3 regions of the Nonomuraea sp. NPDC050310 genome follow, and region 3 is predicted to be linked to each of the others. Evidence: predicted binding sites of a transcription regulator. Region 3 holds the regulator's gene; each other region holds the start of a gene.

Region 1 (10,193 bases), on a different contig from region 3:
GCACGATCACCACGTTCGGCGCGCCGGGCGGCGGGGCGGGGCGCGGCGGCCACCAGGACTCCGACCCGGCGAAGGTGCGTCCCACCCGGCCCTCGAAGCCGTCATAGGTGATCATTTCTGGAGTGTACGGCGGCGCGGACCGGCAGAACAGAACGAAGTTCCACCGATCCGCGCCCGCCCGCGGGTCAGCCGCGCTTCCAGAACGGGCGGCGGGGCTTGCCCGCCTCGGAGCCGCCGGGCTCGCCCGTAAGCGCGGTCAGGACGTCGATGGCCCGCTGCCGCAGCCCGGCGACGTCGGCCCCGGGCCGTTCGGCGCGCTCCAGCGCCTCGGCCAGCTCGGCCAGCTCGGTGACGAGCTCGTCGGCCAGGCCGTGCCCGCGCAGGTAGGTCGCCAGCGCGGCCAGCCTGCTGCCCAGGTCGGCCAGGTAGGCCGGATCGGCCGCCGGCACCGCCCGCAGCCGCGCCAGCTCGGCGGCGAGCTGCTCGCGGCCCTGCTCCCGGTCCTGGTCCACCCCGCGGCCGGGGGCGGGCGCGGGCATCCGCTTGGCGAACCCGCGCGGCGGTCCCGCCGCGGCCTGGAACTGCGGCTGCGCCGACTCCAGGAACGAGGCCCGCGGCGCGGCGGCCGGCGCGGCCATCATCATCATGGGCGCCGCCGCGACCGGCGGCTCCCAGCCGCTGGGCAGCTCGACCGGCTGGATGACGTGGTGCTCCGGCGCCCCGTCGGCGCTGACCCGGGTGTCCACCGCGACATAGGCCGTGAACCTGCACAGCACGCCGCCCGCCAGCGACAGCTCCACGATCCTGGCCTCCAGCGCGTGCTCGCCCATGGCGTAGCGGTCCTCCAGCTCGCGCAGCCGGGCGCGGGTCCACAGCGCCTTGAGGGCGCTGTGGCCGGTGACCATCGGCTCGACCACCTGCTCCCACGGCGCCCCGGCGGCCACTCCGCGCACGGTCACCGGCCCGGCCGCCCGGTAGCGGCCGAACACCTGCAGCGGCACGCCCGGGAAGAGCGAGCCGAGGTGGGTGACCTCCTCGGTGTCGAGCCCGTCGAGGGACAGGTCGGTGACCAGCGGCGCGCCGATCCGGCGGTGGATCTGCTCCATGGCCGCGTCGAGCCGGTCCTCCGACTCCACCAGCTCGCACCGGCCCGCGCCCAGCCCGGCCAGGCGGCCGAGGAAGCCCGCGTTCACCGCCCGGTCGATGCCGACGACGTGCACGCGCATGGCCGACAGGGCCCTGCCGACCTGCTCCAGGATCTGGTCCTCGTTGCCGACCTGGCCGTCGGTGACCAGGACGACCACGCGCTCGCGCCCGCTCTCGCCGAGCAGGCCGACCGCCTGGCGCAGCGGTTCGAGCAGCTCGGTGCCGCCCCTGGCCTCCAGCCGGGCCAGGTGCTCGACGGCGCGGAAGCGCTCGCGGTCGCTCGCCTCGCGCAGCCCGTCGAAGGCCGGCTCGACCACGCTGTCGAAGGCCAGGACGGCGAAGCGGTCGGCCGAGGTGAGGGTGTCGACGATGCGGGCCGCCGCCCGCCGGGCCGCGACCATCTTCCAGCCGCCCATGCTGCCCGAGCGGTCGAGCAGGAGCACGACGTCGCGGGGCAGCCGGGTCTCGGGCACGTCCGGGGGCATCACGGTGAGCGCGAAGGTGCCCTCGCCGTCGAGCTGGAGCGCGGTCGAGGCGTCGAAGGCCAGCCGGAGCACGAAGTCGCGGTCGAGCCGCTCGCCGGGGCGCAGGCTGACCGTGCCGCCCTCCTGCTCCACCACGTGCAGGCTGGAGGCGACCTCGCGCAGGTCGAGGCCGGCCGGGTCGACGGTGGCGGTCAGCGACAGCCGTACCGGGTTGGGGAAGCCGGGCAGCAGGACCGGCGGGGTGATCCGGGAGGCGTCGGGCGTGGCGTCGGTGTCGGGCACCGTGCCCGCGCCGGCCTGCGGGCCGTCGAGGGGAGCGCCCGGGATGTAGCGCGGCGCGACGACCAGGGGGAAGCGGAAGGTGGCCGCGCCGTCCTCGTAGGGCAGCGGCTGGCTCAGCGTCAGCCGGACGCTCACCCGCTCGCCGGGGGCGAGGTTGCCGACCCGGATGGTGAAGACGTCCGGGCGTTCCTCCTCGGCGATCGCCGCGCGGCGGCCCTCGGCCATGGCCTGGTCGTAGTCGGCGCGGGCCTGGCCGCGCTCCTTGAGCACGCCTTCGATGACCCGGTCGGCCGCTTCCATCCGGAAGGCGGTCACCGCGGCGCGGTCGGGCAGCGGGAAGACGTAGGTCGCCTCCAGCGTGACGTCGAACGGGTTGCGGAAGCCCTGGGCGACCTCGACCCCGGCCACCAGGCCGGACAGCCGCGCGTCCACGTCGAGGCTCTCCAGCGGGAGGTTGCCGCGCTCGGTCTCCAGCGCGCCGAACCCGGCCTCCTCGACCGGCCGGCTGCGGCTCGGGTCCAGCGAAGTGATCTTCATGCGAGTCTCCGTTCCTCGAGCACCTCGACCAGGGGTCCGGCCGCGGACATGACTGCTTGCAGGTCCTCTTCCGAGGGGGTACGGCTCGCGCCGTCGAGCACCAGCACCACGCCCGGCGCCAGCCGTACGCCGTGGACCGCGTGGCCGGAGGCCGCCTGAGCCGGGCCCGCGCCGTTGGGCGAGGCGGCGGGGGCGGGCGGCGCGGGGGCGGGCCGCGGGCTGGGACTGGGAGTGGCGGTGGGACGGGGGGCCGGGCGTTCGGCCCAGAAGCGCGGGCGGCTCACCGCGGCGACCCGTTCGAGGGTGGCGTCGGTGGCGCCGGCCAGGGCGACCTGGATCTCGGCGATCGAGCGGCCCTCGGCCTGCAGCCGCTTGACCGCGACGAGCTGGAGCAGGTGCCGCCGGCCGTACTGGGCGACCCGGCCGCGCCGGGTGAGCGGCGGGTCGACCAGGCCGATGGTGGTGTACCAGCGGATCAGGCGCTCGCCGGGCACGTCGCGCACCCGGCCGCTGCCGGTGGGCGAGGCGGCTTGCAACGCCTCGGCCGCCCGCTGCGCCAGTTCGCCGATGGTCCAGGTCTCGCTCATGCCCCCACAGTGACACTGTCATTGTTGCACTGTCAATGTGCGGAAGATCCGGACGGCCGAATGCGTTGGAAAAGGTGTAGTTGCAACGCCGAACGACGGAGGTACGAACTCATGGCTCAGATCACCGGTCCGCTGTCCGGCGCCGCGCGCGACACCGTCGCCGAAGCCCTCCAGGGCGCGCTCGTCGACCTCATCGACCTGTCGCTGGTGGCCAAGCAGGCCCACTGGAACGTCGTCGGACCGCACTTCCGCCCGCTGCACCTGCAGCTCGACGAGCTGACCGCGGTGGTCAGGGAGCACGCCGACACCATCGCCGAGCGCGCGGTGGCGCTGGGCGTCAACCCGGACGGGCGGTCGGCGACGGTGGCCGAGTCCACCCGCATCCGCCAGCCGGAGCACGGCTGGCTGGAGGACGGCAAGGTCGTGGTGACCATCACCGAGATCCTGGAAGGCGTCTCGCAGCGCATGCGCGAGCGCATCGAGGCCACCGACGAGCCGGACCCGGTCAGCCAGGACCTGCTCATCGCGGTCGCCCAGGAGATCGACAAGCAGCACTGGATGTTCCAGGCCCAGCGCTGACGCGCTGCGACGACGAGCCGGGGTCGTGAGCCCCGGCTTTCGCGCGTCTACAGCAGTTCGGCCGCCAGCCGGGCGATCAGCGGCCGGGTGGCCAGGAACTGCCGCAGCTCCTCCTCGCCCTGGAGCCCGGCCTCCAGCAGCGCGCGCACCCAGGTGTCGCCGTCGCCCCGCTGGGCCGCCGCCTCCAGCCGGTCGAGCAGCGTCGCGCCGGGATGGGACTCGCGGGTCAGCGTCGACAGCAGGTGCGGCCAGCGGATGGTGAGCGCCGCCAGCTTGGCGACCTCGGCGTCGCTCGCCCGGGGCCGCCCCGACTGCGCCCGGCGGTAGGTGACGAAGGAGTAGAACCGGAAGACGTTGAGGTAGCGCTTGACCTCGCGTGGATTGCGCAGGCCCAGCGCGGGCAGCGCCGCCTCGATCGCCCGGCAGGCGTTCTCGTCGCGGTAGAGGTCGGCGAAGACGCGGTCGGCGGCCACCCGGGCCGGCTCGGTCAGCCGCCCGTTGCGCCCGGCGAAGCCGAGCGAGGCCTGGGCGCGCTCGGCCGCCTCGTCCAGGCCGTCGACCGAGGGCCGCTGCTCGCGGATCAGCCGCTCCAGCTCCTCCACGATGCCCGGGTCGGCGACGGTCCGGCCCGCGGCGAGCTTGCCGCGCGCGACCTGCGCCGGCACGGCCGCCCGTGGCGGGGGCGCGAGCGCTGGGGCGTCCAGGGGCTCCTCCGGGACGCCGAGCAGGGCGCGCACGTACGCCGGCAGCCGCTCCTCGTCGTCCAGCAGGGGCACGCTCAGCGGAAGCTGGACGATCTTCTCCAGGAAGCGCCAGCCGATGCTCTCGGTCAGGAGCTGCCGGTAGGCCACCTGGACGTGCGCGGCGACCATCTCCGGCTCCATGGCCAGCACGAAGACGCAGTTGGGGAACTCGCCGGCCAGGAACAGGTTGATCGCCTCGATGACCTGGGCGACGGTGCTGGAGGAGCAGCGGTCCAGGTCGTCCACGAAGACCACCAGGGGCCGTTCCTCGGTCGCCACCAGCCCGAGCACCCGGCGCATGTCGGTCTGCACCAGGTGCAGGAAGCCGGCCTTGTCGCCGTAGGCGTGCTCGGGCAGCACGCCGCTCTGCAGGAAGGGGTCGGGCTGGTTGACCAGGGTGCCGAACGCCCCGCCCGCGCCCTCGGCGAAGAAGCGGCCCAGCCGTACGGTCCCCGCCGCGAGCGAGGCCAGGCAGCCCGCCGAGGCGATGGCCGCGGCGGCGTCCGACAGCCAGGGCAGCATCGAGGAGGCCGCCCAGGCGGCCCCGGCCAGCACGAGGGTGAAGACCAGGCCGAGCGCGACCGGCAGGAGCCGGGTGAAGGCCAGCCGGTACAGCCGCCGCCGCACCGCCTCCCGGTCGATGCGCGACAGGTTGAGCTCCAGCCAGAAGCGCTCGCGGTCGGTGCGCGACATCCGGCCGGTGATCTGGCTGATCAGCTCGTGCGCCAGCCCGGCCCAGACCTGCTCGCCGTTCTGGTACATCCAGGGGTTGAACCACACCGTCGGCCGCCAGCCCGAGCCGGCCACCGCCTCGGCCCGCTCGTACGGCACGCCGCCCTCGCGCAACCGCCCCAGCACCTCGGCGTTGGTCACCTCGGTGGCGGCCGCGGCCAGCTTGAGCGTGGCGGCCGAGCCGGGGTCGAGCAGCTCGCGCACCATCCGCATCAGCGAGGTCTTGCCCGCCCCCCACGGCCCCTTGATGCCGATGGTCAGCGGCGGCGCGGTGTCCGGGTGGCGGATGAAGGCGGCGATGGCCTCGGCGTAGACCCGGTGGCCGAGCCGGTCGTCGAGGGTCCACCGGTCGGGCGTGAGCCGGGTGCGCGGCGGGGCCGGCCGGGCGTGCGCCTTCTGCCGCCGCAGCAGGCCGGAGACCAGGGCGGCCTCGGCGGCGTCGAGCAGGGCGAGGCCCGCCTCGCGCACCGCCGGGTGCGCCGGGCCGGTCAGCCCCCACGCCTCCAGCTCGGCGTAGCCGCCCGGGCAGCCGAGCAGGGCGGCGGCCTCGCGGGTGAGCTCGCCCGGCAGCAGCCCGGCCCGGCGCAGCAGGCACTGCGCCTCCGAGCCGAGGTGCAGGTCGTAGAGCCGGGCCACGATCTCGCCAGCGGTGCCGGGCACCTCCTCGCCCGCCTCGGCCAGCTTCCGCGCCGCCGTGTCGAGGCTCGCGCCGGCGCGGCCGGGGTCGCTGCGGCCGTCGCGCACCTCGACCTCCTCGATGTCGCCGTGGCTGAACAACATCGGCGACAGGTCGGAGCCGAGCCGCTCGAAGTGCCGCCGGGCCAGGCCGTACAGCTCCTGGACGGTGAGCGGCCCGCCGGCGGCGAGCAGGCCGTCGGCGAGGACGCCGGTCAGCGAGGGGGCCGCGCCGGGCGGTTGCGGCCCGCCGGGCGCGGCCGACAGCGAGGCGGTCAGGGCCGCGGCGGCGACCGGCGGGTCGCCGGGCACGTTGAGCCGGGCCGCGCCGCCGGGGTCGGCGGGGTCGCTGCGCACGATCCACCCGAAGTCGACCACGAGCAGCAGCGCGGTGGCCCCGGAGGCGGCCACCTCCCGGCCGAAGTCCATGATCAGCTTGGTGAACGCGGTCGGTCCCCAGCCGGCCCCGGACGGCCAGCGGATCAGCAGCAGCTCGCCCGGTTCCGCGGCGGCCAGGAAGCGGTCGAGCACGGGCCGGGGGTCCTCGCCCGGGTCGATGGTCACCTCGAAACCGGACACGCGCAGGGCGTGGGCGAACCGGGCCGCCTCGCCGTCGAGGAACACCAGCGCCCGGCGCGAGGCGATCCGGGGGGCCAGCTTCACAGCCGCAGTCATGAGCGAGGAATGTGCCGAATCGCAGCGGGCAGCGGCGTAGCGTTTGCAGAGAGTTTGACGTCGCCCGGCAGCTTCATTCATCTCGTTCAGGTCGGATGGTCCCCATGTTGCGCAGAACTCTCCTCCGCAATGGTGCCCTCGCCGCGCTCACCGGCTCCCTCTGGCGGTGCGAGGCGGCCGGCCGGCCCCTGACGCCCGCCGAAGGACCGGGGCGGCCCCTGGTCTCCGCCGCCCCGGCCACCTACGGCCCGCTCCAGGCGCCGAACGCCGACGGGCTGGCGCTGCCGGCGGGCTTCACCGGCCGGGTGATCGCGCGCACCGGACGCCGGGTGGCGGGCCTGGCCTGGCACCCCGCGCCCGACGGCGGCGCGTGCTTCCCCGACGGCGAGGGCTGGATCTACGTCTCCAACTCCGAGGTGCCCCTCGTGGGCGGCGCCTCGGCGCTGCGCTTCGCCGCCGACGGCACCGTCCGCGACGCCTACCGGATCCTGTCCGGCTCCACGCTCAACTGCGCCGGCGGCGCGACGCCCTGGAACACCTGGCTGTCGTGCGAGGAGACGCCCCGCGGCCGGGTCTTCGAGTGCGACCCCTTCGGCGAGCGCTCGGCCCGTCCCCGGCTGGCGATGGGCCGCTTCCAGCACGAGGCCGCCGCCTGCGACCCGGAGAACGAGGTCGTCTACCTCACCGAGGACGAGCCGGACGGCTGCTTCTACCGGTTCCGCCCGACCGACTGGGGCGACCTGACCGAGGGCCGGCTGGAGGTGCTCTGCGGCACCGGCGACCGGGTGACCTGGAAGCGGGTGCCGCAACCGGCCGCCCTGATCAAGGCCACCCGCCACCAGGTCCCCGAGGCCACCCGCTTCGCCGGGGGAGAGGGCTGCCACTACGCCGCCGGGGTGTGCTACTTCACCACCAAGCACGACAACAAGGTGTGGGCCTACGACGCCCGCGCCGGCGCCCTGCGCGTGCTGTACGACGCCAAGGCCCCGCTCAGCGGCGTGGACAACCTCACCGGCGCGGCCACCGGCGACCTGTACGTCGCCGAGGACGGCGGCAACATGGAGATCAACCTGATCACCCCGCAGCGCACCGTCGAGCCGTTCCTGCGCCTGGACGGCCACGCGCGCTCCGAGATCACCGGGCCGGCCTTCTCGCCGGACGGGCGGCGGCTGTACTTCTCCTCCCAGCGGGGCCGCACCGGCGCGCGGGCCGGGACCGACGGCCACACCTTCGAGGTGACCGGCCCGTTCCGCTAGCGCTTCAGTTCCATGCTCCAGAACTGCTCGACCACCGGGACGCCGTTCTCCACGCCCTGGTTCTGCGACTCCAGCTCGAACCCGGCCGCCTGGTAGATGCGGCGGGCGCCGGCCAGGCAGTCGCGCGTCCACAGCATCACCCGCCGGTAGCCGCGCTCGCGGGTGTGCCGCAGGCACTCCTCGACCAGCCGCCCGCCCAGGCCCAGCCCGCGCGCCGACGGCTCCACCAGCAGCATGCGCAGTTGCGCGGTGTCGGGGTCGCGGTGGTAGCAGAACACGCAGCCGACCCGCCGCCCGCCGGCCTCGGCGATCCACCCGGCGTCCTCGTCCGGGTCGAACTCCGCGCAGATGCCCGCCACGGTCTTCTCGAAGGCCATGCCCCAGCCCTGCTCGGCCGCGTACAGCTCGCCGTGCCGCTGCACCACCCAGCCCAGGTCGCCCGTCCTCGGCGCCCTGATCACGTACGGCTCGCGCCGCCCGCCGGGCTCCAGCGCCCCGCGGATCGCCGCCATGCCCTCGACCAGGCGGTCCTGGCCGTCCGGCGGCAGGCTCGCGAGCATCTCGGCGACCTGCTGCGCCGAGCGGCGGTCGAGCTCGCCGAAGTAGTCGGACCCGGCGGGGGTCAGCCGCAGCACGTGCTTGCGCGCGTCGGCGGCCGAACGTTCCTTGGTCACCAGGCCGGCCGTCTCGAACCGGGTCAGGATGCGGCTGAGGTAGCCCGCGTCCAGCCCGAGCAGCCGGCGCAGCTCACCGGTCTCCAGCTCGCCCGCCGCGGCCACCTCGAACAGCACCCTGACCTCGGTCAGCGAGTAGGGCGAGTCGAGCAGGCCGCTCTGCAGCAGCCCGCTGATCCGGGTGTAGAAGCGGTTGAACGCCCGGACCTCGCCAACCCTTGCTTCTGTCAACGAATCCATTGCCATAGTCAAGCATGAGAGGATGCGGTTTGTGAAGCACCTCTACCTAGGCGGGTACGGCCCCGCGATCCGCACGCTGAGCGAGACGCCGGCCCCGCTGGCCGAGGCCGCCGCCCCCGCCTCCTCGTTCCTGGCCCTCCACCCCGGCCTCGGCGTGCTCTACGCCGTCGGCGAGCAGGAGCAGGGGGTGCTGCGCGCCTTCACCCGCGACGGCGCCCGGCTCAGCCCCCTGGACGAGCGGCCCACCGAGGGCTCCCACCCCTGCCACCTCGCCGTCCACCCCGGCGGGCGGGTGCTGGCCGTGGCCAACTACGGCGACGGCACGGTCAGCCTGCACCACCTCGCCGCCGACGGCCGCTTCACCGGCGACCCGATCGTGCTCACCCACCGGGGCCGCGGGCCGGTCGCCGACCGGCAGGAGGGCTCGCACGCGCACCAGACCGTCTTCCACGACGACGTGCTGTACGTCAGCGACCTGGGCACCGACGAGATCCGCCGCTACACCCCGGCCGGGGAGAGCCTCGACCCGGTACGGCTCGCGCCCGGGACCGGCCCGCGGCACCTGTTCTTCGCCGGCGGCGTGTGCTTCCTCGCCGGTGAGCTCGACGCCCGCGTGCACGCCTACGACGCGGCCACCTGGGAGCTGCTCGGCTCCGTGCCGGCCAGCGGGCACGACGGGGTCAACTACCCCTCCCACCTGGAGGTCGCCGGGGACCTGGTGTACGTGGCCAACCGGGGGCCCAACACCGTGTCGGTCTTCACGCGCTCGCTCGAACCGGTCGCCGAGGTGCCGGCCGAAGGGGACTGGCCGCGGCACTTCGCCCTCGACGGGGACCGGATCTTCGTCGCCAACCAGAACTCCGGGACGCTGGCCGTACTGACGCTCAAGGACGGGATCCCCGCGTCGGCCGGGCAGTCGCTCGCGGCCGAGGGCGTGGCCTGCGTCCTGATCGGCTGACCGGCTGACCGGCTGATTGGCTGATTGGCTCGGCCGCGTGCGCCGGCACAGGTAAGGCCATGGCCCGGGCAGGGTCGTGCCAAGGCGGCGGCCCGCGGCCAGGACGCGCGTGAGGATGCGGGCGTGCGTCCCGCCCTGCTACTGTCCCTGGTGTTGCTCGCCGCCCTGCCCGCCGCGGGCTGCTCGGCCGTCGTCCCCACCGCCCCGGTCGCGCCGGACCGGCCCCGCCCGCCGGTGCGCGAGGCGGCGCCGCCGGAGGTCGTCGCCGAGTCCGCCTGGCGGCTGACCCGGCCGGGCGGCATCGAAGGCTACGCCGACCACGTCAGCGTCCTGCCCGGCGAGCGCTTCGCCCTGCGGGTCTCCACCCGCGCGCCGAGCTTCACCGCGACCGCCTTCCGCATGGGCGGCCGGGTGACCCGGGTCTGGCGCTCCGGCCCGGTGCCCGCGGTACGGCAGGCGCCCGCCCGGCTGAGCGGCGGCATGGTGAGCGCGGCCCACTGGAAGCCGTCGCTCACCGTGGACACCACCGGCTGGCCCGAGGGCGCCTACCTGGTCCGGCTGGAGTCGGCCAAGGGCCAGTCGTTCGTGCCGATCACCGTGCGCTCGGCCGTCACGCGCGGCCGG
Region 2 (10,193 bases), on a different contig from region 3:
GACGAAGATGTCCACCCCGGCGTCGATGACCGCCTTGTGGTACTTCACCGTCTTCTGCGGCGACAGCCGTACCGCGGTGGTGACGCCGGCGGCGCGGATCTCCTCGATCCGGCGGCCGATCAGCTCCTCCTTGATCGGCTCCGTGTAGATCTCCTGGAGCCGGCGGGTGGCCGCCGCGTCGTCGAGCGTCGAGCACTCCTCCAGGAGCGGCAGCGGGTCCTCGTACCGCGTCCAGAGCCCTTCGAGGTCGAGCGGGGCCAGGCCGCCGAGGCGGCCGATCTCGACGGCGGTGGCCGGCGAGACCACGCTGTCCATGGGCGCCACGACGAGCGGCGACTCGAAGCGGTAGGCGTCGATCTGCCAGGCGATCGAGACCTCTTCGGGGTCGCGGGTGCGGCGCGAGGGCACCAGGCCGATCTCGTCGAGCGCGTAGGCACGGCGACCGGACTTGCCGCGGCCGATCTCCACCTGCTGGGTCATCTGTATTGCCTTATCTTCCGTGGTAGTTCGGGGCCTCGACCGTCATCTGGATGTCGTGCGGGTGGCTCTCCTTGAGTCCCGCCGACGTGATCGGCATGAGCTGGCCCTTCTCGTGCAGCTCGGCGATCGTCCGGGAGCCGGTGTACCACATGCCCTGGTGGAGGCCGCCGACGAGCTGGTGCACGACCGCCGCGACCGGGCCGCGGTAGGGGACCTGGCCCTCGATGCCCTCGGGGATGTACTTCTCCTCGGTGGACACGTCGGCCTGGCCGTACCGGTCCTTGGAGAAGGAGGCGCCGCCGCGCTCGCGGTTGCGGACCGCGCCCAGCGAGCCCATGCCCCGGTAGGACTTGAACTGCTTGCCGTTGATGAAGATGAGCTGGCCGGGCGACTCCTCGCAGCCGGCCAGCAGCGAGCCGAGCATGACGGTGTCGGCGCCGGCGGCGATCGCCTTGGCGATGTCGCCGGAGTACTGGAGGCCGCCGTCGCCGACGACCGGAACCCCGGCCGGGGCGCAGGCGAGCGAGGCCTGGTGGATCGCGGTGATCTGCGGGGCGCCGACCCCGGCGACCACGCGGGTGGTGCAGATCGATCCGGGGCCCACGCCGACCTTGACCGCGTCGGCGCCGGCGTCGACGATCATCTGCGCGCCCGCGCGGGTGGCGATGTTGCCGCCGATGACCTGGACCTTGCTGTTGGCCTTGAGCTTGCCGATCATGTCGGCCAGGCCCTTGGAGTGACCCTGGGCGACGTCCACGACGATCACGTCGACGCCCGCGTCGATCAGGGCCTTGGCGCGCTCCTCGGCGTCACCGGCCACGCCGATCGCCGCGCCGACCATGAGGCGGCCGTCGGCGTCCTTGGTGGACAGCGGGTACTGCTCGCTCTTGGTGAAGTCCTTGACCGTGATGAGCCCGCGCAGCCGGCCGTCGGCGTCGACCAGGGGCAGCTTCTCGATCTTGTTCTGCTTGAGCAGCGCGAAGGCGTCGTCGCTGGAGACGCCGACCGGGGCGGTGACCAGCGGCATCGGGGTCATGACCTCGCGGACCGGGCGCGCGTGGTCGGTCTCGAAGCGCATGTCGCGGTTGGTGACGATGCCGACCAGGGTGCCGTCGGCGGAGGTGACCGGGACGCCCGAGATGCGGTAGGTGGCGCACAGGCGCTCGACGTCGGCGAGGGTGTCGTCGGGGGTGCAGGTGACCGGGTTGGTGACCATCCCGGCCTCGGAGCGCTTGACCAGGTCGGCCTGGGTGGCCTGCTCCTCGATCGACAGGTTGCGGTGCAGGATGCCGATGCCGCCCTGCCGGGCCATCGCGACGGCCATGCGGGCCTCGGTCACGGTGTCCATCGCGGCGGACAGCAACGGGACGTTGAGCGTGATCCCCCGGGTCAGGCGCGACGCGGTCGAGGCCTCACCCGGTTGCATGTCCGAATACGCGGGCACCAGTAGCACGTCATCGAACGTGAGACCGGTTTCGGTGAATTTGGACATGCGGCGGACCCCTCCCCAGCGCTGACGGTGGTATCAGTCTAGGGGGTGGGCCAAAATCGGCTGTGCCCGGCGGGGAACCCCGGCCCGGAAGGCGTCACAGGGGTCATGGCCGCGAGGTCAGCGGCCGGGAGGACGACGACCCCCACGAGGGGACGACCCGAGGTCCTCCCCCTGGACCGTCGTCCGTCCCGGCACGCGAAAGCGCCAGGGGATCGGCCGGCCGGTGATCCGACCGATCCCCCAGCCACCGGCACCGCGCGGGGCGCGCTCGGGCCACCGAACCCCCCTCCGCGTCCTGATGGCCACGCCACTCGCGTCCTGGTGCCGACGCTGGGTTAAGACTGCGTTACTGGTAGATGCGCACGCAATGTCAAAAAGTGCAATTGCACGAAGTTGCACGCCCCGCGCCCGAGTCCGCGCAACCCCCGGACAGGAGCGGGCTTCCGGGTTATCCTCGCGGCACGCCGGACACCTCCGTCAGCCGCGACCCCCCTACGGAGCCCGCACATGCGCTACGAGACCTCCTCACCGCCTCCCGTGCTCGGCGAGGCGGGCGACCCGCTGGAGACCCTGGGCCTCGACCCGGCCCAGGCCGCCCTGTACACCGCGGCGTTGCGCCTGCACCGCGCCACGGTCCGCGAACTGGCCCAGGCCATGGACGGGCCGGTCGACGCGGTCGGCCGCCAGCTCGACGAGCTGGTCCGGCTGGGCGTGATCGACGAGCGGTCGGGCCAGTACCTCGCCCGGCACCCCGCCGCCGCGCTCGGCCGGCTGATCGCCGAGCGGCTCGACCGGCTGGCCGAGGAGAGCCGGCGCATCGACTCGGCCCTCAGCTCCATCCGCAGCCTGATCCGCGACTACGACGCCGGGCGCGACTTCCAGGACGGTCCGATCGCGGTCGAGGCGGTGAGCGGGGCGGACATCCTCTACGAGAGCGTGGTGGGGATGGCGGTCCAGTCGCCGTCGATGGAGGTGCGCACCGTCATGCCGGACGAGCGCACCATGGACGACTTTGTCCAGAAATTTGCGGATCTGTGGGTCGATGCCCAGGAGCGCGGGCTGCTCACGGTCAACGCGATCATCCCCGTGGCCACGCTCTCGCAGCCCGGCGTGCGCGAGCAGGCGATGCGCCTCATCGAGACCGGTGGCCAGGTCCGCACCCTCGACCGGCTGCCGAGCTGGTTCATGACCGCCGGTCAGGGCGTCGCGGGGCTGCCCGCGCAGTGGGGCGGCAACCTGCCCGACCACGCCTACAACTTCTACCTGGTCCGGGCGCACATCGTGGTCGGCGTGCTGCGCGCGCTGTTCGCCGAGCTGTGGGGCCGCGCGGTGCCGCTGCCGTGGGGCCGCCGGGCCGACGGCATGACGCAGGTGATCCGGCTGGCCGCGCAGGGCATGTGCGACGAGTCGATCGCCCGCCAGCTCGGCATCTCGGTGCGCACGGTGCGGGCCCGCTTCGCCGACGCGATGACCGAGCTCGGCGCCCAGTCCCGTTTCCACGCCGGCGTCGAGGCCGCGCGCCGGGGGTGGCTCAGCTCCTGATGGGCGGGTGATCACCCACCACCTCGGCATCCCGCTGCGCCCATGGGTGCTCTCGACGGTTTCGGTCACTATGGTGGGAGGGTGCTGGACGACGTCCCCCGCGACCCGTTCGCGGACGACCCCGACGATCCCGCCTCGGCGATGGGCGAGCTCGACGACCCCGTGCCGCTGACGGCGGCCGAACGCGACGAGGCGATCACCGACCTGGCCGACGTCGACGTCTTCCGCACGCTTCTCGAGCCACAGGGCGTGGTCGGGCTCGTCCTCGACTGCCCGGAGTGCAGCGAGCAGCACTACTTCGACTGGGAACTGCTCCGCGGCAACCTGCGCCAGATGATCGACGACGGCCGGCCGCAGGTGCACGAGCCGGCCTTCCACCCCGACCCGGCCAACTACGTGAGCTGGGAGTACGCCAGGGGCTACGTGGACGGCGTCATCGACACCGAAGAGCGCCGCTGACCGACGTCCTCCACCAGGAGGGCCAGCAGCCGCGCCGCCGGATCGTGCGGATCCGGCGCCTCACCACGAGACAGGGCGGTGAGCAGTTCGTCGGTCGCCGCCACCTCACCGAGGTGCGCGACCTCCCCGCCAGGCCCTTTCGAGCCCCAGAGCTCCGGCGTCAAGCCGACTCCAGCTCAACCATCTGCCGCAGTCTGGCCAGCGCTCGATGCTGGGCGACGCGAACCGCTCCCGGTGACATGCCCAGAACATTACCGGTCTCCTCGGCCGACAGCCCCGAGACCACCCGCAGCAGGAGCAGCTCGCGCTGGTTGTCGGGCAGCCGGGACAGCAGCATCCTGGCGTGCTCGACCTCGATGTAGCGGACCACGGTCTCCTCCGGCCCCGGCCCTTCGTCCGGCCCGTCGGGGAGATCCTGCGTCGGTACGGCGGAGCGGATCGAACTCCGCAACGCGTCGGCGACCTTGTGCGCCGCGATACCGAAGACGAAGGAGGCGAACGGCCTGCCCATATCCCTATATCTGGGCAAAGCGGACAATACGGCGATGCAGACCTCTTGTGCCACATCATCGGCTATGTGATATTGCCCGGAAACCCGGCCCAGCCTGGCGCGGCAATAGCGCACCACCATCGGCCGCAGTTCCCCGAGCAGGGATTCGATCGCGCCGCGATCCCCCTGCACGGCCAGGCTCGTCAGTTCTCTAAGCTCGGAGTCATCCGTTCGTGCCGGAAGTCTCGACGCGAGCCTTACCCCAATTTTGGCGTCGGCGACGCTTCCCTCGCTCACGATAGGCATGATGCCCGCGCTGATCCGCCCTGTCGTCATAGCGAACGGCTACGGATTGGTCACATTGAGGCGACGATAACCGCGCGTAATCAATTGACCACACTAAGCCTTTCGGGTGCTCTGAATATTTCACCAGATAACCCGAAATGCGCAGTAATTGGCAGATGGGGCGCGACGCTTTAGTGGGGCTGTTGGTTTACGCAGGAAATACTTTTCATCCTTCCTGTGATGCTTGCCGCCATCTGCCGGTCAATCCTCCTGAGGCGGGCGGGCGTTACATCCCAGACCGCACCGGACTGCCATGCCGTACCCGGGAAGCACCCTGTGCCGGAAACGCGAACGGCCCGCCCCGGAGGGCGGGCCGTACATGGTGCGGTGAGCCGGAGGCTCAGTGGCCGTGGCCGTGACCGTGGCCGTGACCACCGGCGGCCGGGGCCTCCTCCTCGGGCTTGTCCACGACGAGCGCCTCGGTCGTGAGCAGCATGCCCGCGATGGAAGCGGCGTTCTGGACGGCCGAGCGGGTGACCTTGACCGGGTCGATGACGCCCTGGGCGATCAGGTCGCCGTACTCGCCGGAAGCGGCGTTGTAGCCGTGACCGGTGGTCAGGTCGGACACCTTGGCGGTGACGACGTAACCCTCCTGGCCGGCGTTCTCGGCGATCCAGCGGGCCGGCTCGACCAGCGCGCGGCGCACGACGCCGACACCGGTGGCCTCGTCGCCGGTCAGGCCGAGGTCGTCGAGCTCCTTGCCGACGTGGATCAGCGCGGAGCCGCCGCCGGAGACGATGCCCTCCTCGATCGCGGCGCGCGTCGCGGAGATCGCGTCCTCGAGACGGTGCTTCTTCTCCTTGAGCTCGACCTCGGTGGCCGCACCCACGCGGAGCACGCACACGCCGCCGGCGAGCTTGGCGAGACGCTCCTGGAGCTTCTCGCGGTCCCAGTCGGAGTCGGACTGCTCGATGGCGAGCTTGATCTCCTTGACGCGGTCCTCGATGGCCGCCTCGTCACCGGCACCGTCCACGATCGTGGTGGTGTCCTTGGTGACGACGATGCGGCGGGCCTGGCCCAGCACCTCGAGGCCGACGTTCTCCAGCTTGAGGCCGATCTCCTCGCTGACGACCTGGCCGCCGGTGAGGATCGCCATGTCCTGGAGCATCGCCTTGCGGCGGTCGCCGAAGCCCGGAGCCTTGACGGCGACCGAGGTGAAGGTGCCGCGGATCTTGTTGGTGACCAGGACGGCCAGGGCCTCGCCCTCGACGTCCTCGGCGACCACGAAGAGCGGCTTCTTGGTCTGGGCGACCTTCTCCAGCAGCGGCAGGAACTCCGCGATGGAGGAGACCTTGCTCTGGGTGAGCAGGATGTAGGCGTCCTCCAGGACGGCCTCCATCCGGTCCGCGTCGGTGACCATGTAGGCCGACAGGTAGCCCTTGTCGAACTGCAGGCCCTCGGTGAACTCGAGCTCCATACCCATGGCGTTGGACTCTTCGACGGTCAGGACGCCGTCCTTGCCGACCTTGTCGAAGGCCTCGGCGATGAGCTCGCCGATCTTGGCGTCCTGGGCCGAGATGGTGGCCACGCTGGCGATGGACTTCTTGTCCTCGACCGGCTTGGCGCTGGCCAGCAGCTTCTCGCTGACGGCGCGGGCGGCCTTGTCGATGCCGCGCTTGAGGTCCATCGGGTTGGCCCCGGCGGCCACGTTGCGCAGGCCCTCCTTGACCATGGCCTGGGCCAGCACGGTCGCGGTGGTGGTGCCGTCACCGGCGATGTCGTTGGTCTTGGTGGCGACCTCCTTGGCGAGCTGGGCGCCAAGGTTCTCGTACTTGTCGGTGAGCTCGACCTCACGGGCGATGGTGACACCGTCGTTGGTGATGGTCGGCGCACCGAACTTCTTGTCGATGACCACGTTGCGGCCACGCGGGCCGAGGGTCACCTTCACGGCGTCCGCGAGCGCGTTGACACCGCGCTCGAGCGAGCGACGGGCCGACTCGTCGAACTCCAGAATCTTCGGCATTGCTAGCTGAGTCCTCTCCTGCGTCGAAAGCCCCGGGCACAGAAGGACTGGACCCGGGGCTTCGACATATCCGACTTACTTCTCGATGATCGCGAGAACGTCGCGGGCGGAGAGCACCAGGTACTCCTCGCCGCCGTACTTGACCTCGGTGCCGCCGTACTTGCTGTAGAGGACGATGTCGCCCTCCTTGACGTCAAGCGGAATCCGCTTGTCGCCGTCCTCGTCCCAGTTGCCCGGGCCCACAGCGAGGACCCTGCCCTCCTGCGGCTTCTCCTTGGCAGTGTCAGGGATGACAAGGCCGGAAGCGGTCGTCTGCTCAGCCTCGAGCGGCTGAACCACGATGCGGTCGCCGAGCGGCTTAACGGGAACCTTGGTGGCGGTCGTCACGATCGGACCTCCCCTTCAGATTTGACTGATCTAGAAGAGGCGACCAGCGGCCTGCCGTCGCGGGTGTCAGACCTGCCTCGTCGCTTTTGTGTTTGGCACTCTCAAGGGGAGAGTGCCAACAGGAAACATATGCAAGCGGGGCTTGACAGTCAACACGAACGGCTTCAGGGCGCGTACGAGCCTTCCACCAGGTCGGACAGGACGCCCAGACGGGTCGGTACCCACCCGTGAGCCTGTCGTGTTCGCGCGGAGCTGACACGCTGGCTCCTCGCGAGCGCCCCGGCGAAGGGCTCGCCGAGCATCTGCGCGGCCTCCGCGAGCGGCCACGGCCTGGCCTCGGGCTTCACCCCGGCCGCGCGCGCCGCCGCCACGGCCACCTCCTCGACCGGCACCGCCTCCTCGGCGATCGCGTGCAGGATCTCCCCCGAGACACCCCGCTCGGCGGCCAGCACGACCAGGTCGGCCAGATCGTCCACGTTCACGAAGGTCCAGGTCGGCGCCTGCCCGTCCGCGCTCACGTAGACGCCCGTGCCGCGCTCGGCGGCCACGGACTTGAGCAGGGCGACGATGCCCTGCCCGCGACCGTGCACCACGCCCGGGCGGACCACCGAGCCGCCCGCGCCGAGGACGAGCTGCTCGATCTCCGGGCGGTGGGCGACGATCGGGTACGGGTCGACCGGGCTGTCCTCCGTGCCGTCACGCGTCTCGCCGAGCACCCAGACGCCGCTGAGGTAGTGCACCGGCCTGGCGGCCAGCGCGGTCACCGTCGCCAGGTCCACCTCCGGGTCGCCGGTGAGCTGGGCGGCGTGCACCACCGCGTCCACGTCGGGGGTGACCGCCGCGGCCACCGCCACCGGGTCGGCCAGGTCCGCCACCCGCTCTTCGTACGGCAGGCGGCCTGCTTGCCGTACCAGGGCGACCACCTCGTGCCCGCGCTCCAACAGCTTCTGGGCCACCACGCCGCCGATGTATCCGGTCGCGCCCGCCAGCAGGATCTTCATGTCTCCACCTCAAACACTTCGACATCAAAGCTTTCGTCGAGCCAGGACGTTAGCTCACTCCGGCGAACATTTCAACATCGAAGTTTTCGATATGATGGACGCATGGAAGACTCCGTGGACCGCTTCCTCGGTCAGTGCGTCGCCGCCAGCCCCGGCCTGGACGTCTCCCCCGCCAACGTCGTCGCCCGCCTCACCCGCGCCGCCCGCCGCCTCGAACTGGGCATGAAGGAGCACTTCGCCCGCGAGGACCTGGAGACCTGGGAGTTCGACACCCTCGCGACCCTGCTGCGCAGCAACGCCGAGCACACGATGTGCATGAAGGACCTCGCCTCGGCCTCCCTGCTCAGCTCCGGGGCGCTCACCAACCGCATGGACCGCCTGGTCGCCCGCGGCCTGGTCGAGCGCGGGCCCGCCCCCGGCAACCGGCGCATGGTCCTGGTCACGCTGACCGAGGAGGGCGCGCGGCTGACCCGCAGCCTGCTCGACGGCCACATCGCCAACAAGCGCCGCATGCTCGCCGGGCTCACCGACGACGAGCAGGACCAGCTCGCCGGGCTGCTCCGCAAGCTGCTGATCTCGATGGGAGACGTGCCGGACCCCGAGTGAGGTGCACTACCGTCGGAACACGTGGACCTCGACGCCTTCCTCGCCCTGCATACCCCGCGCGGCCAGGCGGCCCTCGCCGAGGCGGTCGAACTCACCGGCGCCGACCCCGTCGCCGCCGCCACCCGGCTGCGGAAGACCTACGACGCCGCCCTGACCTCGGCCGCTCTCACCCAGGCCGGCCTCCGCGCCCGCGCGCAGGCCAAGTTCGGGGCGGACGCGGCCCGCATGTACTTCACCCCGCACGGCCTCGAACAGGCCACCCGGGCCGACGTCGCCGCGCACCGCGCCCGGCGGCTGGCCGGGCTGCACGTCGTGGACGTCTGCTGCGGCGTCGGCGGCGACCTGCTGGCCCTGGCCCGCGCCGGCTGCCGCGTCGACGCGTGCGACCTCGACCCGCTCACCGTCGCGGTCGCGCAGGCCAACGCCGACGCGCTGGGGCTCGGCGACCTGATCTCCGTCCGTACGGCTGACGCCGCATCGATCGACCCGGCGGGGTACGACGCCCTCTTCGCCGACCCGGCCCGGCGGACCGCCCGAGGGCGGACCTTCGACCCCAACGCCTACTCCCCGCCGTGGCCCGTCGTCCTCGACCTGCTGGCCAGAGCTCGGGCGGCGTGCGTGAAGGTCGCGCCCGGCCTGCCGTACGAGCTGATTCCGGAGGACGCGGAGGCGGAATGGGTCTCCTACCGCGGCGAGGTCAAGGAGGCGGCCCTGTGGACCGGCCCCCTGGCCGGGCACGACCCCACCCCGCCCGGGCTGGAGGAGCACGCGCGGCGGCGGGCGACGCTGCTGCCCGGCGGCCACACGCTGACCCCCACCGGCGCGGTGGCGGCGAGCGGCCCGGTGGCGAAGTACCTCTACGAGCCCGACGGCGCCGCCGTGCGGGCCCACCTGGTGGCGGAGGTCGCCGACCTGGTCGGCGGGCACCTGATCGACCCGATGATCGCCTACATCACCTCAGACGTGGCCGTGGACAGCCCATGGGCGGCAAGGTACGAGATTCACGACACCCTGCCTTTCTCCCTGAAACGCCTCCGCGCCGTGCTCCGTGAGCGCCAAGTCGGAAATGTCACCATCAAAAAGCGGGGCTCCGCCGTGGATATCGAGCGCCTGCGCGCGGACCTCCGGCTTTCCGGCCCGAATACCGCCACCGTTATCCTGACCCGCATTGCGGACAAGCCTTTCATGCTGCTCGGATCACCGCATCCACCTGCGTAAACCGGATAATCGCCCTCTTTTATCGAGCGACAGAAGAAACCTTGATCCAAAGGCTAGGGTGGGCGCGCGGGAGTTTTCCCCCTAGGCAAACCGGACCAATCCTACCGCCGCGCTGAAATGCCGTAGGCGAGTGCAAGGAGTTTTCGGTGGATCATTCCAACCACGTCGCCCTTCTTCAGCCAGGCAGTAGCAGCCAGGCCGTTTCCGACC
Region 3 (10,193 bases):
GCTCGACTACGAGCCCGCCGGCGAGCAGGCCTCCGACCTGGTCAAGGTGGACATCCTGCTGCAGGGCGAGGCGGTCGACGCCTTCTCCGCCATCGTGCACAAGGACAAGGCCTACGCCTACGGCGTCGAGATGGCCAAGAAGCTCAAGGACCTCATTCCGCGGCAGCAGTACGAGGTGCCCATCCAGGCGGCCATCGGCGCCCGCGTCATCGCCCGCGAGAACATCCGCGCGATCCGCAAGGACGTCCTCGCCAAGTGCTACGGCGGTGACATCACCCGTAAGCGCAAGCTGCTGGAGAAGCAGAAGGAGGGCAAGAAGCGGATGAAGATGGTCGGCCGCGTCGAGGTCCCCCAGGAGGCCTTCGTCGCCGCCCTCTCCACCGAGGCCCCCTCCGGGGACAAGTCCAAGAAGTAGCTCCGTCCGCGTTGCAGGACCCTCCTCTTCAGGGGGGTCCTTTTCTTTCGGTACGGCAGGCGCCGGGAAATGTCGGTGCCGATCTCTACCATCACCACAGTCGAACTGATGTGCGAGACAGGTGGGAGTGGTGTGGCATGAGTGTCGCCGCGGAGCGGTTCGAGCGGGCCGCCATCCTGGGGGTCGCCATGGCCGAGGAGACGAGGCGCATCCTGCGGGCGCACGTGACCCCGGCCGAGGTGGCGGCCGACGGCACGGTTCTGATCAACGTGCCCTACCCCGAGTCGGCCGTGCTGCAAGTGGTCCTGGAAGTGGCCGCCGACTGTTTCGCCCGCGCCGGGGCGAGTCCCGAGGAAGCTCGCCGTGAAGCCCTGGAAGCGGTCTTACAACTGGCCGAGCTGGAATCTGAGTCGCAGCTCAACGGCAGGTTCGGCTAGCGTCTGCAAACATGCGGCTTATTTCAGTAAATGTCGGGTCAGCAGTGGACGCGGAGTGGGCGGGCAACCTCAAGCGCACGGCCATCGACAAGCGCCCGGTCGAGGGCCGCGTCGCCGTCCGCACCGGCGGGCTGGCCGGGGACGAGCGGGCCGACCTCGCCAACCACGGCAAGCCGACCCAGGCCGTCTACGCCTACGCGCGGGAGGACTACGACTGGTGGGAGGGCGAGATGGCGCGCACTCTGCGGGACGGCCAGTTCGGCGAGAACCTCACCACGGCCGGCCTCGACGTCAACGGCGCCATGCTCGGCGAGCGCTGGCGGATCGGCACCGCCGTCGTCGAGGTGACCGCCCCGCGGGTGCCGTGCGTGGTCTTCCGCAACTGGCTCGACGAGCGTGGGTGGGTCAAGCGCTTCACCGCCGCCGGGCGGCCCGGTGCCTACCTCAGCGTGATCGAGGAGGGCGACCTCGGCGTGGGCGACACGGTTGAGATCGTCCACCGGCCCGGCAACAGTGTCACCGTCGCCGAGTCCTTCCGTGCCTACCACGGTGACGCCGAGCTCATGCGCCGCCTGCTGGCCTACCCGGGCCACGCCCCCCACTGGGACAAGGTCGCCGCCCGAGTCCTCCCCACCGAACCCACCCCCGCCTCCTGACACCGGGGCCACCCCACAGGCCCCGCACCACCGCGTACGCCGCGGTTCGTCTCGCCCGGGTCGAGTCCCGCCGCTCTGGGCGGGCTGGGGCCGCCTCCGGCCAGGCCGGTTCACCTCGGGGCTCAGAGTCCGCCCCTCGGGCAGGCGGGGGCTCCCGCCTACCGGGGGGCCGTCGGCTGGGCCAGGCTCTCCACGCCGCGGCCGGCCGTACACGAGGGGCCGCCGCCTGCCGGGTCGGGGGCCCGGACGGCAGGCGGGGCCGGGTGGTTGCGGGGCGCGCCCACCCAGAGGGCGCGCCGCGCAACGTCGGGGTCCACCGCCGGAGCGGCAGAGGGGCTACCAGCGGACGCGGTAGAGGGTTACCGCAGGACGCGGGAGAAGGGTTACCGGAGGACGCGGGAGAAGGGTTACCGGAGGACGCGGTAGAGGGCGGTGGTGAGGGAGGCGGTGCTGTCGTCCTGGTCGATGGACCACATCATCGACCCGCCCAGCCCCCGCAGCCGGATGTACAGCGCCTTCTGCGTCAACGAGGCCGGGTCGTCGTAGGACCAGAACTCGTTCCCGTCGTAGAGCCACAACGAGCCGGTCCGCACGTCGCGGTAGCGCTTGCCGGGCTTGGCGGCGAGGTCCTTGTAGTCCTCGCTGCCCGCGGCCCACTTGCCGGGGGCCGGGCCGGTGGCGGGCTGCCAGAGGCCGTCGCCCCGGGGGCCGGGGTCGGTGACGCCGGTCCAGCCCTGGCCGTAGGCGGGCACGCCGACGACGATCTTGCGGGCGGGAGCCCCACGGGAGAGGTAGTCGCGGACGGTCTGGTCGACGCTGAACTTCACCGGGTTGGGGTCACGCCGGTCGGTGAAGAGGTTGCCGTTGTGCCCGGTGATCGGGTCCCAGCTTCCGTGCAGGTCGTAGCCCTGGATCGTGGCGAAGTCGAGCAGCCCGAAGACCTTGGCGACCTCGAAGCCGGCGTCGATCTTCGCCGCGGCGGCCGGGAGGAAGGCGGTGAGCTGGGCGCGGCGCGAGTAGGCACGCATCTGGGAGCGGAGTTCGGCGACGAAGGCGGTGAAGTTCTGCTTGTCCTCGGGCCGGATCACGTTGCCGGGCGCGCCCTCGGAGCCGGGCCATTCCCAGTCGAGGTCGATGCCGTCGAAGACGCCGGCGCCGGTGCCGTCGGGCGTGCCGGGCAGGTTGCCGCGCAGCCACAGGTCGATGCAGGACTTGGCGAGCTTGGCCCGCGACTCCGGGGTGAGCACGGCGTCGGAGAAGTGCTTGGAACCGGTCCAGCCGCCGAGCGAGATGAGCACCTTCAGGCCGGGGTGCTTGGCCTTGAGCTTCTTGAGCTGGTTCAGGTTGCCGTTGAGCGCCTGGCCGGGCTCGTCGGCGACGCCGTCCACGCTCTGCTCGGCCGGGACCGGGCGCTGCCAGTCGGCCCACGGGTCGGCGGAGTAGCACTCGGAGTCGGCGTTGACGAAGCCGAAGGCGTAGTTGATGTGCGTGAGCTTGGCGGCGGCGCCGCTGGTGTCCATGTCCTTGACATGGAAATTGCGGCCGTAGATGCCCCATTGGATGAAATAGGCGACACGCTTGTAGTCACGGTGCGCTTCGGCGGGCACGGCGGAGACCAGGGATAAGCCGAGAACGGTGGCCAGCAGAAGGACGATCTTCTTCACAGGGCGGCTCCTCGAACTTATAGGAAACTTTCCTATAAGTTGAGCGGATCGTAGGACGGAGGGGACGGCCAGTCAATGGGTCCCCGCCCGGGCGCCGGGTTTCCCCCTGAGTGCGCCTTCGAGCGGCTGGTGAGCGGGGCACTGGTGGGGAGGCGGCACACTTGGAGACGTGCCTTCCACCCTTCCCGACGGCGATCCGGTCCCCGCGACCGGTGAGCTCCCGCCGAGCGCCGCGGCCGGCCTGGGCGAGCGGCCGTTCGGCTTCTACGTCCACGTGCCCTTCTGCGTGACCCGCTGCGGGTACTGCGACTTCAACACCTACACCGCCTCCGAGCTCGGCCCCGGCGCCTCGCAGCGCGACTACGCCGACACCGCGATCGAGGAGGTACGGCTGGCCCGCCGGGTGCTGGGGGAGACCGACCTGCCCGTCCAGACGGTGTTCTTCGGCGGCGGCACGCCCACCCTGCTCCCCGCCGAGGACCTCGGCCGGATCCTGGGCGCGATCGACGCCGAGTTCGGGCTCGCCCCGGGCGCCGAGGTGAGCACGGAGGCCAACCCGGAGTCGGTCGACCAGGCCTACCTCGAGACGCTGCGCGAGGCGGGCTTCACCCGGATGAGCTTCGGCATGCAGAGCGCCCGCGAGCACGTGCTGCGCGTCCTGGATCGCCACCACACGCCCGGCAGGGCCGGCGTCGCCGTACAGGAGGCCAGGAAGGCCGGGTTCGAGCACGTCAACCTGGACCTGATCTACAGCACGCCGGGGGAGAGCGACGACGACTGGCGGGCGTCCCTGGAGGCGGCCATCGCCGCCGGGCCCGACCACGTGTCCGCCTACGCGCTGATCATCGAGGACGGCACCAAGCTGGCCGCGCGCATCCGGCGCGGCGAGGTGCCGATGCCCGACGACGACACCGCGGCCGACCGCTACCTCATCGCCGACCGGATGCTGAGCGAGGCCGGCTTCACCTGGTACGAGGTCTCCAACTGGGCCACCTCGGAGGCCGGGCGCTGCCGGCACAACCTGCTGTACTGGACCGGCGGCGACTGGTGGGGCGTGGGGCCGGGCGCGCACAGCCACGTGGGCGGCACGCGCTGGTGGAACGTCAAGCACCCCGCCCCCTACGCGCAACGCCTGGCCGAGGGCCGCTCGCCGGCCCACGCCCGCGAACTGCTCAGCGCGGACGACCAGCGCGTCGAACGGCTGATGCTCGAACTGCGGCTCGACTCCGGCTATCCGCTGGCCGACGTCGCGCCCGGCGCGCGGACGGCGGTGGCGCGGGCGCTGGGCGACGGGCTGCTCGACACCGAGGCGTTCAAGCGCGGGCGGATGCTGCTCACCCTGCGGGGACGGCTGCTCGCCGACGCGCTGATCCGCGACCTGGCGTAGCGCCGGCCCCCGGCGTGGGGTGTGGTCAGGTGACCATGCGGATGTTGATCGGGTAGCGGAAGCGCTCGCCCCGGTTGGCCGCGACGGCGCCCATGATCTCGAAGATCAGCGCGCAGATCCACACCGCGAACATCAGCAGGAAGCCGATGAAGACCATGGTGAGGAACAGGCTGACCATGTAGGCGATGAAGACGGTGATCTGGAAGTTCAGCGCCTCGGCGGACTGGTCGCGGACGTAGGGCGACTGGTCCTTCTTCACGAAGTACATGATCAGCGGGCCGACGAAGCCGGTCAGGATGCCCAGCAGGTGCGACAGCATCGCCATCGAGGTGTCGTCCGTGCCGGGACGCGGGCCGTACACGCCCGGGGTGTACGGCTGGCCGTAACCCGGGGCGGCCTGGTAACCGGCCTGCGGGTAGCCCGCCTGCGGATAACCGGCCTGGTAACCGGGCTGCTGGTAGCCGGGCTGCTGATACCCGGGCTGCTGATACCCGGGCTGCTGGTGACCCTGCTCGTAGCCCTGCTGATAGCCCTGCTGGTATCCGGCCGGAGCGCTCGGCGGCTGGCCGTACCCGTAGCCGGGCTGGCTGTAGCCCTGCGGGCCGTAGCCCTGAGGCCCGTAACCGGGCTGTCCGTAACCGGGCTGGCTCGGCGCCTGCTGCCCGTAGCCCGGCTGGCTCGGGGCCTGCTGTCCGTAGCCGGGCTGGCCGTACCCCTGCGGGCCGTGACCGGGTTGTCCGTAACCTGGCTGGGCGTCGGAGTTCGGGATACGCCGCGTCGCGTCGTCGTCCGAGGGCTGACTCATGCTCCGAGGCTAATCGGAGTCACCCGGGTTAGTCACGAAGTCGATGAGCTCCTCCACCCGCCCCAGCAGTTCGGGCTCCAGATCCGCGTAGGAGGACACCGACCCCAGGATGCGCTTCCACGCCTCCGCGGGCTCCATCCGCCAGCCGAGCGCGGCGATGACGCCTTCCTTCCACGGCACCCCCTTGGGCACCGAGGGCCAGGCCGGGATGCGCAGGACCGACGGCTTGACCGCGGCCCAGATGTCGACGAAGGGGTGCCCGACCACCAGCACGTGCGGCGAGGTGATCTGAGCGGCGATGCGGCTCTCCTTGGACCCGGCGACCAGGTGGTCGACCAGCACGCCCAGGCGGCGATCCGGGGAGGGCCCGAACTCCTCGACGATGGCCGCCAGGTGGTCGACGCCTTCGAGGTACTCCACGACGACGCCCTCGACCCGCAGGTCGTGGCCCCAGATCTTCTCCACCAGCGCCGCGTCGTGCACGCCCTCGACGTAGATGCGGCTCTCGCGGGCGACCCGGGCCCGCAGCCCCTCGACCGCGATGGACCCCGAGGCGCTCCGTGCCGGCCCGCGGGGCGCGGCGGCCGGGCGGACCAGGGTGACCGGCTTGCCCTCCAGCAGGAAGGCGGCGGGCGCCAGCGGGAACAGCCGCCGGCGGCCGAAGCGGTCCTCCAGGGTGACGGCCTCCTTGTCGCAGCCCACCACCGCGCCGCAGAAACCGCTGTCGGCGTCCTCGACCACCAGGTCGAGCTCCGCGGGCACCTGGGGGATCTTGCCCTTCAGCGGCCGTCGCCAGTTGCCCGCGAGCACGTCTCCGTCGTATCGCGTCACCTTTGGGACGGTAGCAGCAGCCGCTTGCGATTGGCGCTGCGGCGCAGCAGGACGACGATCGTGACGACGACCGCCACCAGGAAGCCGCCCAGCGACAGCAGGATCAGCCCGCCTATGCCGCCCAGCACCCCGGCCAGGCCCTTGAGCGGGGCGGCGCCCACGCCGAAGCGCCCGGCGACCTGCTCCTGCGTGGTGCACAGCACCTGGTAGTCGCCGGCCGAGGGCACGCTGACCCTGCCGATGACGTGCCAGGTGAGGTTGTTGATGGTCACCGTCTCGTTGCCGGTGGCCTGGGAGAGCTGGGCGTCGCCCAGGCTCTTGCAGGTGTAGTTGGCGCGCGGGCCGGTGTAGTACAGGGTCGGCTCGTCGGCCGGGTCGAGCCGGACGGTGACCTGCTCCCCGGAGGCGAAGGTCCGGACCGGGCCGAAGCCGGACTCCGACAGGTTGGCCACGAACAGGACGCCGCCGACGATCGCCGCGACCACCGCCAGAGCCCAGGCGCCGCCGATCCACCACAGCGACGGCTTCACCTTCGGGCGCGGCTGCTGCTGGTAGGGCTGGGCGCCGTAGGGCTGCTGGAAGTACTGCGGGGGCGCGGCGTAGGGCTGCTGCTGGCCGTACCCGCCGTAGGGCGGCTGCTGCCCGGGCGGGGGCTGACCGGGCCCGCCCTGGGGCGGCGGCGGCCCGCCGTACTGGGGACCAGGGCCGTACTGCGGGCCGGATCCGTACTGAGGGCCGGATCCGTACTGAGGGCCGGGCCCGTACTGAGGGCCCGACCCGTGATGAGGCTGCTGGTACGGCGGAGCCTGGGGGCCGGTGGGAGGCTGGCCGGGAGGGGGCGGGGGCACGTCGTCCCGCGACACGCGCCGGGTGGAGTCCTCGGGCGGGGTCTGGGAATCGTCGGTCATATCTAGCAGTCTGACTCCATGTCGCCACATATCGCCATACCGGGGTCCCCGGGCCCCTTCGCGGCACGGGCCAAGCAGGCCTTATCGCACCACGCGGGCGCGCGCCGTACACTTGGCACTCGGGAACACAGAGTGCCAGATCTGACGTTCTCGGTAAGGTCGACGCAGGAGGTGAGCACGTGCTCGACGACAGGAAACTCGCGGTCCTCCGCGCCATAGTCGAGGACTACGTGTCCACCAACGAACCGGTGGGCTCCAAGGCGCTCGCGGAGCGCCACAACCTCAACGTCTCCCCGGCCACCGTCCGCAACGACATGGCGGTGCTGGAGGAGCAGGGCTACATCGCGCAGCCGCACACCAGCGCGGGCCGCGTGCCGACGGACAAGGGCTATCGCCTGTTCGTCGACCGGCTCTCGCAGGTCAAGCCGCTGTCGGTGGCCGAACGGCGGGCGATCGAGACGTTCCTGGTCGGCGCGGTCGACCTCGACGACGTCGTGACCCGCACCGTCCGCCTGCTGGCCCAGCTCACGCGCCAGGTCGCCGTGGTGCAGTACCCCACGCTGACCCGCTCGACGGTGCGGCACGTCGAACTCGTGCCGCTCACCGACCGCCGCGTGATGCTGGTGCTGATCACCAACACCGGCCGCGTCGAGCAGCGGGTGATCGAGCTGCCCGAGGTCATCGAGGAGGCCCGGATCGCGCACCTGCGCGCCGTCCTCAACGCCTGCCTCGACGGATGCGGGCTGAGCGCCGTGCCCGACCTGGTCGCCGACCTGCCCGAACGGGTGCCGGCCGAGGACCGCCCGGTCGTGGCGACGATCCTGTCGGTACTGCTGGAGACCCTGGTCGAGCGGCACGACGAGAAGATCGTCTTCGCCGGTGCGGCCAACCTGGCCGGCGCCGACTTCTCCAGCGGCCTGCGGGACGTGCTGGAGGCGCTGGAGGAGCAGGTCGTGCTCATGCGGCTGCTGGGCGAGACGTCCCCGGACACCCCGGCCGCCCTCACCGTCCGGATCGGCTCGGAGAACCCCTACAGCGGACTGCGGGGGACGTCGATCGTGGCGACCGGATACGGTTCTGGCGGTCAGCAGCTCGCCCGCCTGGGCGTGCTCGGCCCCACCCGGATGGATTACCCCGTCACCATGGGCGCGGTGCGCGCCGTGGCACGTTACGTCAGCCAGATCCTGGCTGCTTCATAAGAGGTCGATAAGTGGCAAACAGCGACTACTACGCCACCCTCGGGGTCCGGCGTGAGGCGAGTCAGGACGAGATCAAGAAGGCGTACCGCCGTCTCGCCCGTGAGCTGCACCCTGACGTGAACCCCGATCCCGCGACCCAGGAGCGGTTCAAGGAGATCACCCAGGCCTACGAGGTCCTGTCCGACCCGAACAAGCGGCAGATGTACGACCTCGGCGCCGACCCCTTCGCCAACGCCGGGGCGGGCGCGGGCGGCTTCGGCCAGGGCTTCCCGTTCAGCGACATCATGGACGCCTTCTTCGGCACCGGCGGCGGCCAGCGCGGCCCGCGCTCGCGCGCCCGCCGTGGCCGCAACGCGACCATCCGCGTCGAGCTCGACCTGAAGGAATCGGCCTTCGGCACCACCCGCGAGCTGCACGTGGACACCGCCGTGCGCTGCGAGGTCTGCGAGGGCGCCGGCACCGCGCCGGGCACCCACCCCGACACCTGCGACATGTGTCACGGGCGCGGCGAGATCTCCCAGGTCACCCGGTCCTTCCTGGGCCAGGTCATGACCTCGCGCCCCTGCCCGCAGTGCGGCGGCTTCGGCAGCATCATCCGCCACCCCTGCCAGGAGTGCTCCGGCGACGGCCGCGTCCGCACCCGGCGCACCATCAAGGTCCGCATCCCGGCGGGCGTCGAGGACGGCACGCACATCCAGCTCGCCGGCGAGGGCGAGATCGGCCCCGGCGGCGGCCCGCCCGGCGACCTGTTCCTGGAGATCGTCGAGCGCCCGCACGAGATCTTCGAGCGGCGGGGCGACGACCTGCACTGCACCGTGCAGATCCCGATGACCGCCGCCGCGCTCGGCACCTCCTTGACCATCGAGACGCTCGACGGCGCCGAGGAGATCGACGTGCGGCCCGGCACGCAGTCGGGGCAGGTCATCACCATGTACGGGCGCGGCGTGCAGCGGCTCAGCGAGACCGGGCGCGGCGACCTGCTCATCCACGTCAACGTGGAGACGCCGTCGCGGCTCGACCCGGCCCAGGAGGAGCTGCTGCGCGAGCTGTCGAAGCTGCGCGGCGAGGAGCGGCCGCCGGGCAAGTTCGCCCCCGGTCAGCAGGGCTTCTTCTCCCGGCTGCGGGACGCCTTCAACGGCCGCTGACCTCTCGCCCGGTCGCGGGCGTGGGACGATGGTGACGTGAGCGTCCCGGTGTTCCTGGCCGACCGGCTGGAGTTCGGCAAGAGCGAGATCGTGCTGGGCGGCCCCGAGGGCCGCCACGCGGCGACGGTACGGCGGCTGCGCCCGCCCGAGCGGGTCGACCTGACCGACGGCCGGGGCGCCGTCGCCGAGTGCGTGGTCACCGAGCAGCTCAAGGACGCCCTGCGCCTGGAGGTGCTGCGCAGCTACGAGCTGCCGCCGCCCGCCCCCCGCCTGATCGTCGTCCAGGGCCTGCCCAAGGGCGAGCGCGGCGAGCTGGCCGTCGAGATGATGACCGAGGCCGGCGTCGACGTGATCGTCCCATGGGCGGCCAAGCGCAGCATCACGCAGTGGAAGGGCGAGCGTGCCGCCAAGTCCCTGGCCCGGTGGCGGGCCACCGCCCGCGAGGCCGGCAAGCAGGCCAGGCGCTTCCACCTGCCCGAGGTGACCGAGCAGGCGAGCACCGCCCAGGTGGCCGAGCTGCTCGCCAAGGCCGCGCTCGGCGTCGTGCTGCACGAGGCGGCGGAGGTACGGCTCTCGCGGATCGACCTGCCGGCCGAGGGCGACATCGTGCTCGTGGTCGGCCCGGAGGGCGGCATCGCGGACGAGGAACTCGACCGGTTCGCGGCAGCCGTACCGGCTCTGCTGGGGCCGACGGTGTTGCGGACCTCCACGGCCGGCGTCGCCGCGGCCTCTGTCCTGCTCGCGCG

The links. The regulator HrcA, encoded in region 3, represses chaperone genes, less so after heat shock. The targets are predictions, from matches to a motif close to TTGGCACTCTCNNNNNGAGAGTGCCAA.
Region 1: the regulator HrcA is predicted to act here: its motif matches at 3,047-3,073, upstream of AB0I67_RS17310 (DNA starvation/stationary phase protection protein).
Region 2: the regulator HrcA is predicted to act here: its motif matches at 7,251-7,277, upstream of groES (co-chaperone GroES).

What each region holds. Positions count from the first base shown of each region.
Region 1 is NZ_JBFAKP010000006.1:29,336-39,528, forward strand. Features, by position in the region: gene AB0I67_RS17295 (arylsulfatase) at 1-115, opposite strand, end outside; gene AB0I67_RS17300 (VIT domain-containing protein) at 186-2,450, opposite strand; gene AB0I67_RS17305 (MerR family transcriptional regulator) at 2,447-3,037, opposite strand; gene AB0I67_RS17310 (DNA starvation/stationary phase protection protein) at 3,149-3,616, shown strand; gene AB0I67_RS17315 (P-loop NTPase fold protein) at 3,664-6,441, opposite strand; gene AB0I67_RS17320 (alkaline phosphatase PhoX) at 6,546-7,697, shown strand; gene AB0I67_RS17325 (helix-turn-helix domain-containing GNAT family N-acetyltransferase) at 7,694-8,611, opposite strand; gene AB0I67_RS17330 (beta-propeller fold lactonase family protein) at 8,634-9,569, shown strand; gene AB0I67_RS17335 (N,N-dimethylformamidase beta subunit family domain-containing protein) at 9,693-10,193, shown strand, end outside.
Region 2 is NZ_JBFAKP010000001.1:322,313-332,505, reverse strand. Features, by position in the region: gene AB0I67_RS01755 (GuaB3 family IMP dehydrogenase-related protein) at 1-480, opposite strand, end outside; gene guaB (IMP dehydrogenase) at 491-1,972, opposite strand; gene AB0I67_RS01745 (LuxR C-terminal-related transcriptional regulator) at 2,480-3,514, shown strand; gene AB0I67_RS01740 (DUF5319 family protein) at 3,596-3,973, shown strand; gene AB0I67_RS01735 (hypothetical protein) at 3,934-4,137, opposite strand; gene AB0I67_RS01730 (sigma-70 family RNA polymerase sigma factor) at 4,134-4,769, opposite strand; gene groL (chaperonin GroEL) at 5,149-6,771, opposite strand; gene groES (co-chaperone GroES) at 6,847-7,161, opposite strand; gene AB0I67_RS01715 (NAD-dependent epimerase/dehydratase family protein) at 7,323-8,159, opposite strand; gene AB0I67_RS01710 (MarR family transcriptional regulator) at 8,262-8,765, shown strand; gene AB0I67_RS01705 (methyltransferase domain-containing protein) at 8,787-9,983, shown strand.
Region 3 is NZ_JBFAKP010000010.1:125,020-135,212, reverse strand. Features, by position in the region: gene lepA (translation elongation factor 4) at 1-415, shown strand, start outside; gene AB0I67_RS23760 (hypothetical protein) at 553-852, shown strand; gene AB0I67_RS23755 (MOSC domain-containing protein) at 864-1,508, shown strand; gene AB0I67_RS23750 (glycoside hydrolase family 18 protein) at 1,916-3,172, opposite strand; gene hemW (radical SAM family heme chaperone HemW) at 3,342-4,559, shown strand; gene AB0I67_RS23740 (DUF4870 domain-containing protein) at 4,585-5,364, opposite strand; gene AB0I67_RS23735 (DUF3097 domain-containing protein) at 5,374-6,195, opposite strand; gene AB0I67_RS23730 (hypothetical protein) at 6,192-7,103, opposite strand; gene hrcA (heat-inducible transcriptional repressor HrcA) at 7,283-8,302, shown strand; gene dnaJ (molecular chaperone DnaJ) at 8,314-9,447, shown strand; gene AB0I67_RS23715 (16S rRNA (uracil(1498)-N(3))-methyltransferase) at 9,484-10,193, shown strand, end outside.